DNA from 3 places in the Gottfriedia sp. NPDC057948 genome. Region 3 is predicted to be linked to each of the others. Evidence: riboswitches for the same ligand, from Rfam matches in the RefSeq annotation. Region 3 holds a riboswitch; each other region holds the start of a gene.
The links. A riboswitch is a leader RNA that binds a small molecule or an ion and turns the genes downstream of it on or off. The one in region 3 is predicted to bind cobalamin.

Region 1 (5,598 bases), on a different contig from region 3:
AAATAGACATAGTTATCCAATTTCTCTGATTTCAGGCAGAGTACTTTTTTGCTATAAAATTCATTAGCTTAAAAAGTTATCGGATATTGTACATAGTGTCTAAATTTGATGCCTCCTTAAAAATATTAATTTAATCTTAGCTTAATTTTAGTATGTTTTCAATGCTTTCTTTTTATTCTTTCCAAATTAATGCCAATTCCTTACTCAATTTCTTTCTTAATTGGCGACTTTCTAAACGTTTAAATGCTAATTGCTGTAATTTAATTTCTTCCTCAGTTTCTGGAATTACCTCTACTACTTTATGTGGTTTTCCATCTTTTAGTGCAACAAATGTTACAAAACATGTTGCTGCAACCCTTTTTTCAGCTGAAAGTAGGTCTTCGGCAGTAGCTCGAACGAATACTTCCATTGAGCTTGAGCCTGTTAAGATCACGAACGATTCATAATATATACAGTCACTTTCACGAACTGGACATAAAAATTCTACTGAATCCATCGATGCGGTTACACATTCCATTCTTGAATGCTTTGTAGCTGAAATGGATGCAATTAAGTCCATTGCGGCAAGCATTTTTCCTCCGAATAATGTACCATGGTTATTTAAATCAGTTGGAAATATTCTACTACTATCAAATACTTTGGATTCTTTTACATATCTACCATTCATCGATTTCACCCTATCATTAAATAATTGAATAATATTTTTCTCGAACTTTTTTCGCAGATTTTACCATATTTGATAAGGCATCTATTACCTCAGTTTCATTACGCGTCTTTAAACCACAGTCTGGATTAACCCAAAATCTATTTGCATCACATACTTTTAAAGAACTAATAATATTTTCTTCCATTTCCTCAACCGACGGTACCCTCGGACTATGAATATCATACACGCCTAAACCAATTCCAAATGGGTAAGGGGACTCAGCTAAATAAGTAGAAAATTCTTGATGACTTCTTGCATGTTCAATTGAAATAACATCTGCATCTAAATCAATAATTGTGTCCATAATATCGCTAAAATTGCTATAGCACATATGAGTATGTATTTGCGTTTCATTTCGGACGCTTGATGTAGCTAAACGAAATGCTCTCGTTACCCAATGTAAATATTGAGCCCCATCTTTTTGCTTCAAAGGTAAACCTTCTCGAATTGCAGGTTCATCAACTTGAATAATTGAAATGCCAGCAGCTTCAAGTGCATTTACTTCTTTACGTAAAGCTAATGCAATTTCATTTGCTATTTCCTCTCTTGTTCGATCCTCACGAACAAATGACCAATTTAATATTGTTACTGGACCTGTCAACATCCCTTTGACTGGTTTTGCTGTTAAGCTTTGTGCATACTCAGTTTCATTTACAGTAATGGGCTTTGTAAATTCAACTTTACTAAAAATAATTGGCGGTTTAACACAGCGTGATCCATAAGATTGAACCCATGCTTTTTTCGTAAATGCAAATCCCTCTAGTTTCTCACCAAAATATTCAACCATATCCGTACGCTCATACTCACCATGTACCAATACATCCATATCAATATTTTCTTGAAGTTCAACCCATTCTTTAATTTTCAATTTAATTTGATTCATATATTCTGAATCATCAATTCTTCCTTTGCGCCATTGCTGTCTTATTTGTTTAATTTCCTTCGTTTGAGGGAAACTTCCAATTGTAGTCGTTGGTAAAATCGGTAAATTCATTACTTTATTTTGTAATGGATATCTTAAATGGAATGGTACTGGTCTTCTAAAATCTTCTTCATTAATGGATTCCAATTCATTACTAGTTGAATGATTTTTTTTGCTAAGCTGTTTTAAATTTACTAAACAATTACTTGCATATTTAACTTCATTTTCAAACATTCTCGCTTTGTTTATAAATAAACTTTTTAGTATAACTAGCTCTTCTAATTTTTCATCGGCAAACGATAATGCCTCGAACAATGTTTCATTTAATAATTTCTCTTCAATTTTTGTAACTGGTACGTGAAGCAAACTACAAGACGGTTGAATCCACCAATCTTTTGGACTTATTTCTTTTTTAAGAGAATTTAAAAAATCAATGGAATCATTTAAATCATTTCTCCAAATATTACGCCCATTAAGTATTCCTACGCCTAATACCTTGTCATTTGGAAATCCGTACTTCAGGATCGACTCTAAATTTCCATCTTTACCGTGAACAAAATCAAGACCAATGCCTTCTACTGGGAATGAAATTAGTTCTTTATATTGTTCAACTGCTTCAAAGTAAGTTTGAAGCATGATTGATAATGTAGGTACAGCTTTTGCGATTTGATCATATACTTCTTTCATAAAACGAATATCTTCGCTTGATTCTTCTAACACAAAACATGGTTCATCAATTTGTACCCACTCAACACCTTCACTTTCTAGCTCTTTAAGCATTTGTATATAAAGGCTTACTAGATTATTTATTATGTTTCGTTTTTCTTCTTCCTGGTAACCTTTTGCTAACTGTACAAATGAATAGATTCCTAGAATGACAGGTTTCGTTTTTATACCAAGCTCAATGAATGCCTCTTTGTATGCTTCTAAAGGCTTATTGAATAGTAATTTAGATTGCTTTTCTTTTTGATATTCAGGAACGATATAGTGATAGTTTGTATTAAACCATTTCGTCATTTCACAAGCTACAATGTTTTTACTTCCTCTTGCTAATGCAAAATACGTATCTAGACTTGGTCTATCATTAATTTCACCAAATCGACTAGGAATCCAGCCAAACATAGTGGCAAAATCTAGTACATGATCATAAAACGTAAAATCATTTACAGGGACTAGCTCCACACCTAAATCGTACTGTTTTTTTATTGAGCTTAATCTTAGTGATTTCATTTCCTTCTCAAATTCTTCTTGATTCATTTTCTTTTGCCAAAAGCTTTCTAACGTTTTTTTCCATTCACGATTTTCACCAATTCTCGGATATCCTAGATTACTTATGTGTACCACTTTTACCCTCTCCTTTTAACTAAAATAAAAAAGCATTTTTATCTCATAAGAGACAAAAATGCCTTTAAGTTGGAAAACATAAATAATTAGAATACGTTAACTTAAGCTTTCTTTCCATAAGGCACCTCCCTATCTCTCGTAGGTCAAACAGCGTCGTTAGAATAGGCAGGTCTCCTGACTTAAGAATCTTTGTAAATAAAAGCCTTCCCTATTTTAATAAGTGGCATCTTCATATTTACTCCTCTATTACAGTGGCGGGACCGTGTTGGAATTAAACCAAACTTCCCTTTTAAGTAAATGATTTCAAACTTTGAACTTCATTTACACCTATTCCCTACTATTTAGTTTTCATCATTTTGTCATAAAATGCAAAAATAGTCAAAATATTTATTTTTTATTTTCCGAACTATTTAAAAAAAATTTTTATTTTGGATTAAATAAATGCTGTTGATTTAGTAATTCAAGAAATTAAAAAATGCGTTCGTATATTAATCTCATCCAGTTTCATTACTGTTTGATCTTATCATACGAACGCATTGATTGTTTATAAAATTTATTTTTTTATTGAATAGCTATGTTCAAAGAAACATCTTACCATCAAACTAAGTAATGTATTAATTAGCTATTTCTTCATCTGATTGAGCATCTAATGGTACACGTTTTCCGATACCAAAAGCATAGAAACAAACGACAAGGATTGCCAAGAAAATAATCCCTACAATAAGTGAGATACGTGTGTCATCATTAAACCACATACCGATCAATACCATAACTAAATAGGCTAATGTTAAGTAGTTAGTAAATGGTGCAAAAGGCATTTTAAAAGGATGATTTTTAATTTCATCTCCTTTTACTTTTCTGAAACGAATATGACTAATTAAGATGACAAACCACGGGATCATCCCAGGAAGTACACTTGCACTGTATACATACACGAATAAGTTTTTTGGTGCAATAAAATTTAAAATAACACCAATTACTAAACCAATTAGTACACCGAACGTACCGAATAAAGGCACTCCGTTATTTGAGACTTTTGTAAAATATTTTGGTGCTTGTCCATTTATACCTAATGTATAAAGCATGCGACCTGCACTATAAATACCACTGTTACAACCAGACAATGCAGCAGTGATTACGACAAAGTTAATAATTCCAGCTGCAGCTGTAATACCAAATTTTGCAAAAGTTACAACAAACGGGCTACCAATCGAATTTAGTTGATCCCAAGGGAAAACTGTTACAATTACAAAAATAGCACCAATATAGAAAATTAAAATACGCCAAATAAGACTTTGAATCGCATCTTTTAATGTTTTTTTCGGATTTTCTGCTTCTCCAGCTGTAATACCGATTAATTCAACGCCTTGATAAGCTCCAACAACTAGTGAAAGTGCAAAGAAGAAACCTGACCAACCACCTGTAAAGAAGCCGCCATTTTTCCAAAGGTTAGATATACCAATCGCATTTCCACCGTTTCCAAGACCAAAGAAAATAAGACCAAATCCTGCAACAATCATCAATAAAATCGTAACGACTTTAATCATTGCAAACCAAAATTCAAATTCACCAAATGATTTAACCGAAATTAAATTTGCTGCACCAAGAATCACAATTGCAATAATTCCTGGTATCCAAGCAGGTAAGTCTGGAAACCAGTACTTCATATATGCCCCAACTGCTATAATTTCTGACATTCCAACAATAACCCACTGGAACCAGTTACTCCAAGCAGTCATATACCCTGCTAAAGGGTGTATATATTTATGGCCAAATGTCGCAAATGAACCAGTACTTGGCTCTAGGTATAACATTTCCCCCATTGCACGCATAATGAAGAAGATAAATATCCCCGAAATTGCATAAGCAAGCATTACTGATGGGCCTGTCCAATGAATGGTACTCGTTGAACCCATAAATAAACCTACACCGATTGTACCGCCTAAAGCAATCATCTGAATATGGCGCGCTTTCAATCCTTTTTTCAATTCCTTTTGTGCCATTCTATTTCCTCCCCTTCCTGATGAAACAATTGTCACTTTTTGAATCAACCTTAAAAACTTCTCCCCTAAAACCATTACTAACTTACTTTAGAATATTTACAGTTATAAAGCTTCTTTATTTTCCTATCATTAACTGATCTTTCGAATTGAACTTGGAATATTTTCCTTATTTTTCTTTCGTAAAATACTAATAAAATAACCAATAAAACCACCAATAATAGCTGGAAATATCCAACCTAAACCTAAACTATACAACGGGAGGTACTTAGTGAAGAAATGATGAATTACTTCAATTTGTATTCCAGCTGAGTTTAACCCATCAAAAAGGCTGACAATAAAAGTTAAGATCAAACTACCTTGATACACTTCTGACCTACCTTTAAATGTATAGTGTAAGAATGTTAAGAAAATTAAAGATATAGCGATAGGGTATAGTGTCATTAATACAGGAATTGAAACTTTAATTAACTGAGTTAACCCTATATTAGCTATAAGTGTACTAAATACAGTCATAATGATCGCAATTTTTTTGTAAGAAATGGCTGGAAACAATTCATGAAAAAAAGTAGAACAAGCAGTGATTAGACCTACACTCGTAGTCAAACATGCCACTGTAATCATTA
Region 2 (5,598 bases), on a different contig from region 3:
GGAAACAGAACAGTTGTATCACATAAAAATTACAAAGTGATTGATGGTATCTGAAGGGAAAGAAAAGTCAGTTATTCTTGAGTTATTAAAATATTTTTAACGAATATTCTAAATATTGAAAATGTAAGCGTTTTCTGTTATACTAAATAGTAGGTTGGATGGCATGTGTGGCTATCATCGTATTTGGCGTAGGTGGGGCCAGTACTCGGGACAGATCCGATAGGATTTGTGATGTGAAAATGTATTGGGTTGATAAGATGTAATAGAGTAACAATGAAATAGTCGCTCATGGAACGGCTGTTTTAGTCGAAAAAATATAATAAAAAAACCTTGTAATTTCAAGGTTTTTTTTATTTCCTTTTTTATAGAATTAAAAATAAATAAAAGTGCGGACAATTTCACGGACAAGTTTACAAGAAAACCACACGAAGAGTTCACTTTTTACTTGTCCTTAATAACAAAAAGTTTTAAAAAAAGAAATGTCGATATTTAATTTCTGCTATTTCTATATTACATTCAATTACTTAACCAAGATGAAGTTATTGGAGGGTAGCGTTTTCCTTAAAGTAGTTTAAAAACTCTTGAAATATTAAATCTGATAGACTAGAATAATATTATCTAATAAATTAAATACTAATTTGTTAACAATTAGTTAAGATGCCTTAGGGCTTAATAGGGAATCTGGAGCATTACCAGAACTGTCCCCGCAACTGTAAGTGTGGACGAAATAGACAAACCACTGAAACGTTTATATGGACGTTACGGGAAGGGTCTAAAGTAGGAAGATACACAAGTCAGGAGACCTGTCTTAGCTTTTAAAGTTTCGATTTCTTCGGGTGTTGAGAAGATGAAACGTTTGGACAAAAAGGATTATTTTTTAACTTTCTTTGTGCTGGCGTTTTATCCGTTCAACTTTTGTTGAACGGATTTTTTCGTTTTAATGATTCTAAATCATTTTTTATGCCTATATTATGCCTCTAGAAGAAACAAGTCTTTTTAAAAATTGAATAGATTAGGATTGGTGCACTATGAAAATTAGTGCTTAAAAGGGAAGTACGGTTTAAATCCGTCACGGTACCCGCCACTGTAAGGGGAGTTCATTGCAGATGTCACTGAAGGAATTTGGGAAGACGCAATAGAATGATGAACCTAAGTCAGGAGACCTGCCTTTACCTAATAGCTTCAATCAACCTACGGGAACATAGGTAGAAGTGCTGAACTTACATCGCTATTTTTTTGTGTGTATTTATTCTGCACCCCTATGTCCATAGGGGTGCTTTTTTTATGAAAAAACGAAAGGGAGTATGTTACATGACTACTTGGAATTTACAAGGGACGAAACATCATGTCCTCATTTGTAACGGCAGCAGCTGTATGAGAAAGGGTGGGGAGGAAGCGACACAAGCAATACGGAATGAAATCACCAATTTAAGCTTAGATTCAATCATACATACTACAAGAACGAGATGCAACGGGAGATGTAAGGATGCACCTGTTGCCATCGTCTATCCTTCAGGGACTTGGTATAAAAACGTAACCCCAGAAGTGGGAACTACGATTGTAAAGCGTCATCTGGCTGAAGGTCATTGCCTTCAGGAGCATTCGATCTATCAATATTCCGAAGCTGGATTCATACATCCAGAAGGGTCGGAATGCATCGAAGGAATACAAAAAGCGGTTAAAGAAAAGATTTAACAGCGGATAGTAGCTGGATTCTAGTTTGAAATTGTGGAAGGTGGCGTAATAGTGTGAAAGGTAAATTATTGGTTATTGGTTTTGGCCCAGGTGATGAAAAACATATTACCGGACGGGCAAAGGAAGCCATCCAAGAAAGTGATATCATTATCGGCTACAAAACCTACGTGGATTTAATCAAGGGATTAATAGCTGGAAAGCAAATCATCAGCACAGGAATGACAGAAGAAGTGAGCCGTGCGCAGGAGGCTGTGAAACAAGCTGAGCTCGGTTACACGGTAGCTGTCATTTCGAGCGGTGATGCCGGTGTATATGGAATGGCAGGACTTGTTTACGAAGTGCTAATTGAAAAAGGCTGGAAAAAAGACTCAGGGGTAAAAGTGGAGGTGGTCCCTGGCATTTCTGCCATCAACTCCTGTGCTGCTTTATTAGGCGCGCCGGTCATGCATGATGCCTGTACGATTAGCTTAAGTGACCATTTAACACCTTGGAGCTTGATCGAGCAACGAATCGAAGCGGCCGCTCAAGCTGATTTTGTGATTGCCCTATACAATCCAAAAAGCGGGAGAAGAACACGGCAGATCATGGAAGCACAAAAAATTCTATTAAAATATCGCTCGCCAGACACCCCTGTAGGATTGGTAAAGAGCGCCTTCCGTGATAGTCAAAAGATCGTCTTAACCAATTTACAAGAGATGTTAGATCATGAAATTGGCATGTTAACCACCGTTTTAATTGGCAACTCATCAACATTTTTCTACGATGAATTGATGATCACCCCGCGCGGTTATCAGCGGAAGTATACATTAAATCAGGCAATTCAACCTTTGAAACCGCATCAGCGTCTGCAAAAGGAAGCCGAACCATGGGCACTGGAGCAAATGGAAGATGGTATGCCGGTAAACAAGAAACTAGTCACCCCAACCTCTGTGAAAGAGTCGCCAAGAGAGTTGGCTGAGGAAGCCTTGCAAATGATCCTAGGTGAGACCTATGGACAAACCCAAGGTTTAATTGTGAAGCAAGACTTTCAATCTATTTTTGAGGTAGCGGTCAGCCCTGGTGTCGCCAATAAAAAATTTACCGCGCATCAGATGGTCATTCTTTCCGAAATTATCGGAGAAGAAGGAGTCATGGAATACACACAAGACCATTTTATGAAGCTGCAAATTTTAACCTCTAAGCCTGATGAGATTATTGAAAAACTAACTGCAGCCAACTTTTTAATTGCTCCTGTTGGCGACGTATTAACCGTAAAAGCCTGTGATTTTTGTGACGGAGAAAAGAAGGATTCTATCCCTTATGCCGATGAGCTACAAGTAAGGCTTGGCGGCATGGAACTCCCAAAAGAACTGAAACTTGGTGTGAATGGCTGCGGCATGGCATGTTATGGAGCCGTAAAAGAAGATATTGGCATTGTCTACCGTAAAGGAGCGTTTGATTTGTTTTTAGGAGCCAAGACAGCTGGAAGAACCGCCCATAATGGCCAAATCGTAGCTGAAGGAATCGCACCGGAAAAAATTGTCGGGGTCATAGAGGGAATTGTTCAAGAGTACCAACAAAAAGCGTATCCAAATGAACGTTTCTATAAATTTTTTAAACGGGTCAAAGAAGTTCAAGGTTTTGTGTACCAGGATATCACACCAAATCTTAAAATCGAAGCAGCTGTTTGCGGGGAATAAAGGAGAGAAGTCTAGCGATAATTGGCAGGTAAGGCATTTACAAACAAAGGGGAGGAAATATTTTGAGAGCAATTTTATTTGTGGGGCATGGAAGTAGAGATCAAGAAGGAAATCAGCAGGTTCGAGAGTTCATCCGTGAGATGAGAAAGACTTGGGAAGATTCTTTCCTGCTCGAGACGTGTTTTTTAGAATTTGAACAACCAACAGTGAATCAAGGCATCGATCTATGTGTGGAGAAAGGGGCCGACCATGTTGTCTTGATTCCGATCATGCTCTTACAGGCAGGACACTCCAAAATTCATATTCCAGCAGCTATTGATGAGGCAAAGAATAAATATCCGTTTGTTCAATTTACTTATGGCCGACCAATTGGTGTTCATGAGGAAACATTTGAAATTCTAAAAACTAGATTAATGGAAATTGGCGAGAATGTAGAAACCATCGAAGACGATACGGCTGTCCTTTTGTTAGGACGTGGCGGAAGCGACCCTGATGCGAATAGTGATTTATATAAAATTGCTAGATTACTATGGGAAAAAACAAACTATAAAATCGTCGAACCTGCTTTTATGGGGGTGACCAATCCTTTAGTTAACGAAGGGATTGAGCGCTGTATTAAGCTTGGAGCAAAAAAAGTAGTAATCCTGCCTTACTTTCTATTCACTGGCATCCTGATTAAACGGTTAGAAGATATGATGGTACCTATTCAAAATCAATATTCCGCGGTTGAAATTAAGTTGGCTGACTATTTTGGTTATCATCCAAAATTACAGACAATTTTAATCGATCGGGTGGAAGAAGCCCTTCGTGATGAAGTGAAGATGAACTGTGATACCTGCCAATACCGTCTTAATGTGATGGAACATATCGATCACCACCACCATCATGACCACGATCATCATCACGGCCATAACCATGAACATCATGACCATGATCACAAACATGCGGTGCAAAAGGCTGGAGATAGAGGATGATTTTCGTATTAGCTGGTACAAGTGATGCAAGAGCCCTTACTTTAGAAATAAAAAAGGAAGGCTTCGATCTTCTGGCCTCAGTAGTCACAGAAAATGCAGCGGTTGAATTAAGGGAGTCAGGTATATGTGTACAAGTAGGCAGATTAACGGATGAGGACATGGTGGAGTTGATTCACACAAAAGGTATTCTAGCGGTTGTCGATGCCAGTCATCCGTTTGCGGAAGAAGCTTCGAAAAACGCTATCAAGGCGTCCGAAAAAGCGGGAATCCACTATATTCGATATGAACGGGAGTCACAAAATTTCCAATATGACAAAATGAAAGTCGTCGAAAGCTACGAGGAAGCTGCGGAGCTTGCAATGGCCAATAAAGGCGTGGTGATGCTGACAACAGGCAGCAAGACGCTTAAAATTTTCACAGAAAAACTATTAGGTAACCCGGACATTCGCTTGATCGCCAGGATGCTGCCTCGTATGGATAATATGGAAAAATGTGAGCAACTTGGGCTGCCACAGAAAAATATTATTGCGATCCAGGGCCCATTTTCAAAAGAGTTCGACAAAGCCCTATATAAGCAATATGGCGTCACCTTAATGGTGACTAAAGAGAGTGGGAAAGTCGGATCGGTCGATGAAAAGGTGGAAGCAGCCAAGGAACTGGGGATTGAGGTTATCCTTATTGGCCGCCCAAAACTGAATTATGGTACCGTCTATGCTAATTTTATCGATGTCATCACAGAATTACATAAAAAGATTGGTTCCACACCAATTGTCACAACAGAACAATCATTTTAATACAGGAGTGAGATAAATGGATTTTCGTACTGAATTTAAACCGTTAACCGTCCAACCGGAACAGATTGAAGGTAGAAGTTTTGAAATGATTAATGAAGAAATTGGGGAGCACCCTTTTACTGAGGATCAGTATCCAGTTGTCCAGCGTATCATCCATGCATCCGCTGATTTTGAACTTGGGCAAAGCGTCCTCTTCCATCCTGACGCAATTCAGTCCGGTATTCGGGCGATTCGGAGCGGGAAAATGGTAGTTGCAGATGTTCAAATGATTCAAAGTGGGGCAAATAAAGCACGAATTCAAAAATTCGGAGGAGAAATTAAAGTCTATATTTCCGACCCAGATGTCATCCAGGAAGCCAAACGGCTGAATACAACAAGGGCGATTATTTCGATGCGGAAGGCGATTAAAGAAGCAGATGGCGGTATTTTTGCCATTGGGAATGCCCCAACCGCCTT
Region 3 (5,598 bases):
TTATTATGTTTAACTTAATTGCTGTTAACTTAATCATTGCAGGCTTACACTCTTATGCGTAATTAATAAAAAGCCCTGTAAAGGATAAACTTTCCTTTATAGGGCTTTTTTTCTAATTTATATTTTCGATCTACATGAATTAAAATTTGGTTCACTAGAAATGGTACACATACTTCCTAGTTTTTTTTCACTATTTTATGGAAATAATAATTTCTAAGAATTATGTAAAAATGTTCACAAATTATACTAGAATATACAATTTTTATTATGTAGAATTATGAAGAGGGGGTCGAAATTATGGATCAAAATATAAAAATATTAATAGCAGATGATGAAGATCGTATTAGACGATTATTAAAAATGTATTTGGAACGTGATGGTTATAGTATTGATGAGGCTGAAAACGGCGAGGATGCTTTAAATTTAGCATTGAAGAATGAATATTCCTTAATCGTATTAGATTTGATGATGCCTAAAATTGATGGAATTGAAGTTTGTAGGGAATTACGAAAAACAAAAACAACTCCTGTGATCATGTTAACGGCAAAAGGGGAAGAAACAAACCGTGTTCAAGGTTTTGAAGTAGGGACAGATGATTATATCGTAAAACCATTTAGTCCGCGTGAAGTCGTTCTTCGAGTTAAAGCTCTATTAAGACGTTCTTCCCCTGTACCAGTATTTACTTCAGACAATTCTTCAGCGAAGGATATCGTTGTGTTTCCGCATCTAACGATTGATAATGACGCGCATAAAGTAATTGTTGAAGGGGAAGAGATCAGTTTAACGCCAAAAGAATACGAACTACTGTTGTTTTTAGCTAAGGCACCTGACAAAGTATTTGATCGTGAAACATTATTAAAATCAGTTTGGCAATATGATTTTTTCGGAGATTTACGTACAGTAGACACACATGTTAAACGTCTCCGAGAAAAACTGAGTAAAAGCTCTGAGGATGCTGCGAAAATGATCGTCACTGTTTGGGGTGTCGGTTATAAATTTGAAGTAGGTCAGGAGTAATGATCGTAAGAAGTTTAGTTGGAAAGCTTTGGCTGACAATTATCTTACTAGTCTCTCTTGTATTATCATTCTTGACCTTTGTCTTAATAGGATTTTTTGAAAAATTTTATATTGACCTTCAAGTACAAAATATGAAGGATGATGCCACAAAAATTGCACAGTTAATAGAAAATGGTCAACCACTCTCCGATATTGAGTATTTATCAAATAATATTGTTAGTAGATATTCAAGAGTAATCATTTCTATTGACGGTCAAGAGCCATGGTATTCAAATAATACATATGGAATACAGGAGCTACCATTTAAAGAAATTAAAAATGATGAAATCTTAAATAAAACGTTAACTGATCATAAAGAGGTCAGTAAAAGACTTGTTTATGGTGAAAATAGTGAGAGAGAAAAATTAGTTGTAGGTGCTCCATTACATACAAACTCAAAAAATGGAGCTGTATTTATATACCAAACATTACAACCTGTAAAAGTGATGATTCACCAAACGACTAATTTTGTCTTGCTCGCGGCATCGATTGGGATCGTATTAACAACATTTTTCTCATTTTTTCTTTCTTCTAAAATTACAGCTCCTCTTAGAAAGATGAAAGAAGTTGTAAGTAGTATGACTTCAGGGAATTTTAATGTGAAAGTACCAATCCATTCAAGTGATGAAATTGGAGAACTTGCGTATTCATTTAACAAGATGAGTAAACAATTAAATTTTAATATGAATGCATTAAAACAAGAGAAGGAGAAAGTTTCTAATATTATTACAAGTATGGTAGATGGTGTAATTTCGATTGATAAAGAAGGTCAAATCGTGACATCGAATCCACCAGCTGAACGTTTTTTGAAAATGCTTAATGATGATCAATTTGAAGAACCTTCTTCACTTGTTTTAACGAAGGAACTATTAGATTTATTTGTATTAGTTGTCGAAAGTGAGAAAAAGCAATTTATAGAACTAAATTTCGATCAAGGCAATTGGCAAGTTTTAATGTCGCCTCTTTATAATCAAACAAATATAAGAGGCGTTGTAGCGGTGATTCGGGATGTTACAGAACAAAGACGTTTAGAAAAGATGAGAAAAGATTTTATAGCGCATGTTTCTCATGAACTTCGAACGCCTATTTCCTTATTACAAGGTTATAGCGAAGCGATTGTTGATGGTGTAGCAGAATCCAAGGAAGAGATGCAAGAATTGTCACAAATCATCTATGATGAGTCACTTAGAATGGGTCGATTAGTAAATGATTTGTTAGATTTAGCAAGAATGGAGAACGGATTTACTGAACTAAATAGAGACTTCGTTCCTCTAGTACAATTTGTAGATCGGATTTTACGCAAGTTTAAAGGTTTATCAAAGGAAAAAAATATTAAACTATTTGGAGAAATCGACAACATTCCGCATTTAAATATCTACATAGATGAGGATCGGATGGAACAGGTTTTTACAAATTTAATTGATAATGCAATAAGACATACAAATGAAAATGGAAGAATAATTGTTTCAGTAAATCAAAATGAAAGATCAACTACATTTAATTTTATTGATTCAGGTGCAGGGATTTCAAAAGAAGATTTACCTTTTGTATTTGAACGTTTTTATAAAGCGGATAAAGCTCGTACAAGAGGTAGAAGTGGCACGGGTTTAGGTTTATCAATCGTTAAAAATATTGTAACAGCACATGGTGGATCGATTCAGGTCTATAGTGAAGTAGGACAGGGAACGACATTTAAAGTTAAAATACCGCATAATTTACGAATGAACGAAAAAGATGTAGAGTAATCTTGTTTCATATAAAACATATTACTTTTAAGTTTACAGAAGATATCACTGCTAAACACGCAAAAAACAAAAAAATAAGTAAAATAATAAACATATAAAGAAAATAATTGAATTCTTACCAAATTTATCTTACGATTGAATTAATGAAATATTGATGAGTTTAGTGCAAGTATTGCTTAAAAGGGAATCTGGTATAATCCAGAACTGTCCCCGCAACTGTAATGTGGACGAAACGAATAGCCACTGTTCTTTAAGAATGGGAAGGTCGGAGTAGGTTGAAACAAAGTCAGTAGACCTGCTAAATTCATCCTTGTTCAATTCTTCGGGGAGTAAGAATTTGAAGCAGCAGTTGCAAGAATTCTTGTATTTATATGTTGTTTCAGCCCCGTTCAAAATGAATGGGTTTTTTTTATGCTTTCCAAAATATTAGGAGGATTTAAATGAAGAAGTTTTTATCAAGTTTTATCATTATGTTATTGTGTTTAGGATTATTTGGTTGTAATAATGATACGACACAAAAAAAATCGAATGTAAGTAAGAGTGAACAAGCAACTTTTCCAATGACTGTAAAAGATGCAACGAACAAAGAAGTTAGCTTTAAAGAGGCACCTAAAAGAATCGTATCACTTATTCCAAGTAATACTGAAATCTTGTTTTCTATTGGTGATGGCAAGGATGTAGTAGGGGTAACGGATTTTGACAATTATCCAAAAGAAGTAAAATCAATTGATAAAGTTGGCGGAAATAATGCCGATATGACTTATAATGTTGAAAAAATTATTTCATTAAAGCCAGATTTAGTTTTAGCGCATGAATCAAGTTTAGGAATTTCTGCTGACGGTTTAGAACAGATCAAACAAGCGGGGATCAATGTTTTTGTTGTAAAAAATGCTGCAACTATTAAAGACGTGTATGATACAATTCAACAAGTTGGAGAAATAACGGGAAAAACTGAGCAATCGAAAAAAGTAGTAACTGGTATGAAAACAAAATTAGATGAAATTAGCAAAAAAACAGCTAAAGCAAATACAAATCCAAAGGTTTGGCTTGAAATATCAGGACCACCAGAAATATATACAGCAGGTAAAGGTACGTTCTTAGATGAAATGCTTTCGATTGTTCATGCTAAAAACGTTGCTGAAAGTGAAAAAGGTTGGGTTAAGTATAGTGAGGAATCAGCTATTAAAGCGAATCCTGATGTGATTTTAACTACTTATGGATATTATGTTCCAAATTTAGAAAAAACTGTAATGGCTAGAAAAAACTGGCAAACAGTAAACGCAATTAAAAATCACCGTGTATATGATGTTAATTCAGATACAACATCTAGACCTGGTCCAAGACTTGCAGAGGGAGTCGAAGCAATTGCAAAGGCGGTTTACCCAGAGCTTTATAAATAATACATATTTAATCTTTTTAATTCCAATTATCTTATTAATTTTTTTATTTATTTTAGGGGTTTCGATTGGGTCTACATCGATTCCCTTTTCTTCTATTATTTCTAGCTTTTCAGATGCTCTATTTAAAACTGATTATGTTCCAGCTGATATTCAAACAATTGTCATGAATATACGAGTGCCAAGGGTAATGTTAGCTGGATTAGTCGGTGCTAGCCTTTCGTTGGCAGGTGTTGCATTTCAAGGAATACTTAAAAATCCATTAGCTGATCCTTTTACATTAGGTGTCTCTTCAGGTGCCTCTGTAGGAGCGGTGGTTGTTTTATTTTTTCAAATAAGCTTACCTTTTGTAACTTATTTTACTTTGCCAGTTGTTAGTATATTATTTGGATTTGGAACACTCATCTTATTATTACTATTTGTTCGAAAACTAGATCCATCTCTTAATGTAGAGACAATCATACTAGGTGGCATTATAATAAGTTCGTTTTGTTCTGCATTATTATCATTATTTATAACGTTTTCAAATAATGAATTACGTACAGTAATTGGCTGGTTAATGGGTAATATCGGTGGGAGGGGCATTCAGTACTCTCTTAGTTTATTACCGTTTTTAATCATTTCATTCTTAATTTTATTTAGTCAAAATAGGCAGCTAGATGCGATGACATTTGGTAGCACAAATGCAAAACATATCGGAATTGATGTAAAAAAATCCACTTATTTAATTTTGTTAACTGGTAGTATTTTGTCTGGTGCAGCAGTAGCTGTTTCTGGAACAATTGGATTTGTGGGATTAGTTGTTCCGCATTTTACTAGAACTTTGGTAGGGCCATTACATAAAAAATTACTTCCATTATCAATGATCAATGGCGCAATATTTTTAATCGGGTCGGACATATTATCAAGAGTTGTATTAGCCCCAAGAGAGTTACCAATCGGGGTAATTACTTCATTAATTGGTGCTCCAATATTTGCATTAATTTTACTATCTTTGAAAAGAAATAGGGGAAAAGTATGATTAAATGTCAAGATATCTCATATTCATATGATGGAATTCATACTGATTTGGATGAACTGTCTTATTCTATTAATCAAGGAGAATGGCTAGGAATTATTGGTCCAAATGGGAGTGGAAAGTCAACGTTTTTAAATATTCTTAGTGGACTTTTTAAACCGTCTAAAGGAAATGTCATGTTAGATGGAGAATTTGTATCTAGTATGTCTAATAAACAAATAGCAAAAAAGATTGCTGTTTTATCACAACAAAATTCCTATACATATTCTTATGAGGTAAAAGAAACAGTTAAACTTGGACGTCTTGCTCATTCGTCTTCCTTTTTTCCTAGCTGGTCCACAATCGATGAAACTGCAGTCAATAATGCAATGATGATGACTGG

Region 1: linked by a shared signal. The riboswitch ahead of metE (5-methyltetrahydropteroyltriglutamate--homocysteine S-methyltransferase) and the one ahead of ACFVRR_RS10150 (ABC transporter substrate-binding protein) in region 3 are both predicted to bind cobalamin.
Region 2: linked by a shared signal. The riboswitch ahead of ACFVRR_RS13615 ((2Fe-2S) ferredoxin domain-containing protein) and the one ahead of ACFVRR_RS10150 (ABC transporter substrate-binding protein) in region 3 are both predicted to bind cobalamin.

The regions. Positions count from the first base shown of each region.
Region 1 is NZ_JBHVPN010000001.1:793,825-799,422, reverse strand. It holds gene ACFVRR_RS03705 (acyl-CoA thioesterase) at 173-667, opposite strand; gene metE (5-methyltetrahydropteroyltriglutamate--homocysteine S-methyltransferase) at 684-2,972, opposite strand; cobalamin riboswitch at 3,120-3,318, opposite strand; gene ACFVRR_RS03695 (amino acid permease) at 3,587-4,975, opposite strand; gene brnQ (branched-chain amino acid transport system II carrier protein) at 5,105-5,598, opposite strand, start outside.
Region 2 is NZ_JBHVPN010000008.1:2,729-8,326, forward strand. It holds gene ACFVRR_RS13610 (DUF2187 family protein) at 1-54, shown strand, start outside; cobalamin riboswitch at 639-825, shown strand; cobalamin riboswitch at 1,003-1,185, shown strand; gene ACFVRR_RS13615 ((2Fe-2S) ferredoxin domain-containing protein) at 1,312-1,695, shown strand; gene cobJ (precorrin-3B C(17)-methyltransferase) at 1,749-3,374, shown strand; gene ACFVRR_RS13625 (sirohydrochlorin chelatase) at 3,437-4,348, shown strand; gene cobK (precorrin-6A reductase) at 4,345-5,142, shown strand; gene ACFVRR_RS13635 (precorrin-8X methylmutase) at 5,159-5,598, shown strand, end outside.
Region 3 is NZ_JBHVPN010000004.1:313,098-318,695, forward strand. It holds gene ccsB (c-type cytochrome biogenesis protein CcsB) at 1-62, shown strand, start outside; gene ACFVRR_RS10140 (response regulator transcription factor) at 298-1,017, shown strand; gene ACFVRR_RS10145 (ATP-binding protein) at 1,017-2,801, shown strand; cobalamin riboswitch at 2,946-3,118, shown strand; gene ACFVRR_RS10150 (ABC transporter substrate-binding protein) at 3,242-4,201, shown strand; gene ACFVRR_RS10155 (FecCD family ABC transporter permease) at 4,167-5,219, shown strand; gene ACFVRR_RS10160 (ABC transporter ATP-binding protein) at 5,216-5,598, shown strand, end outside.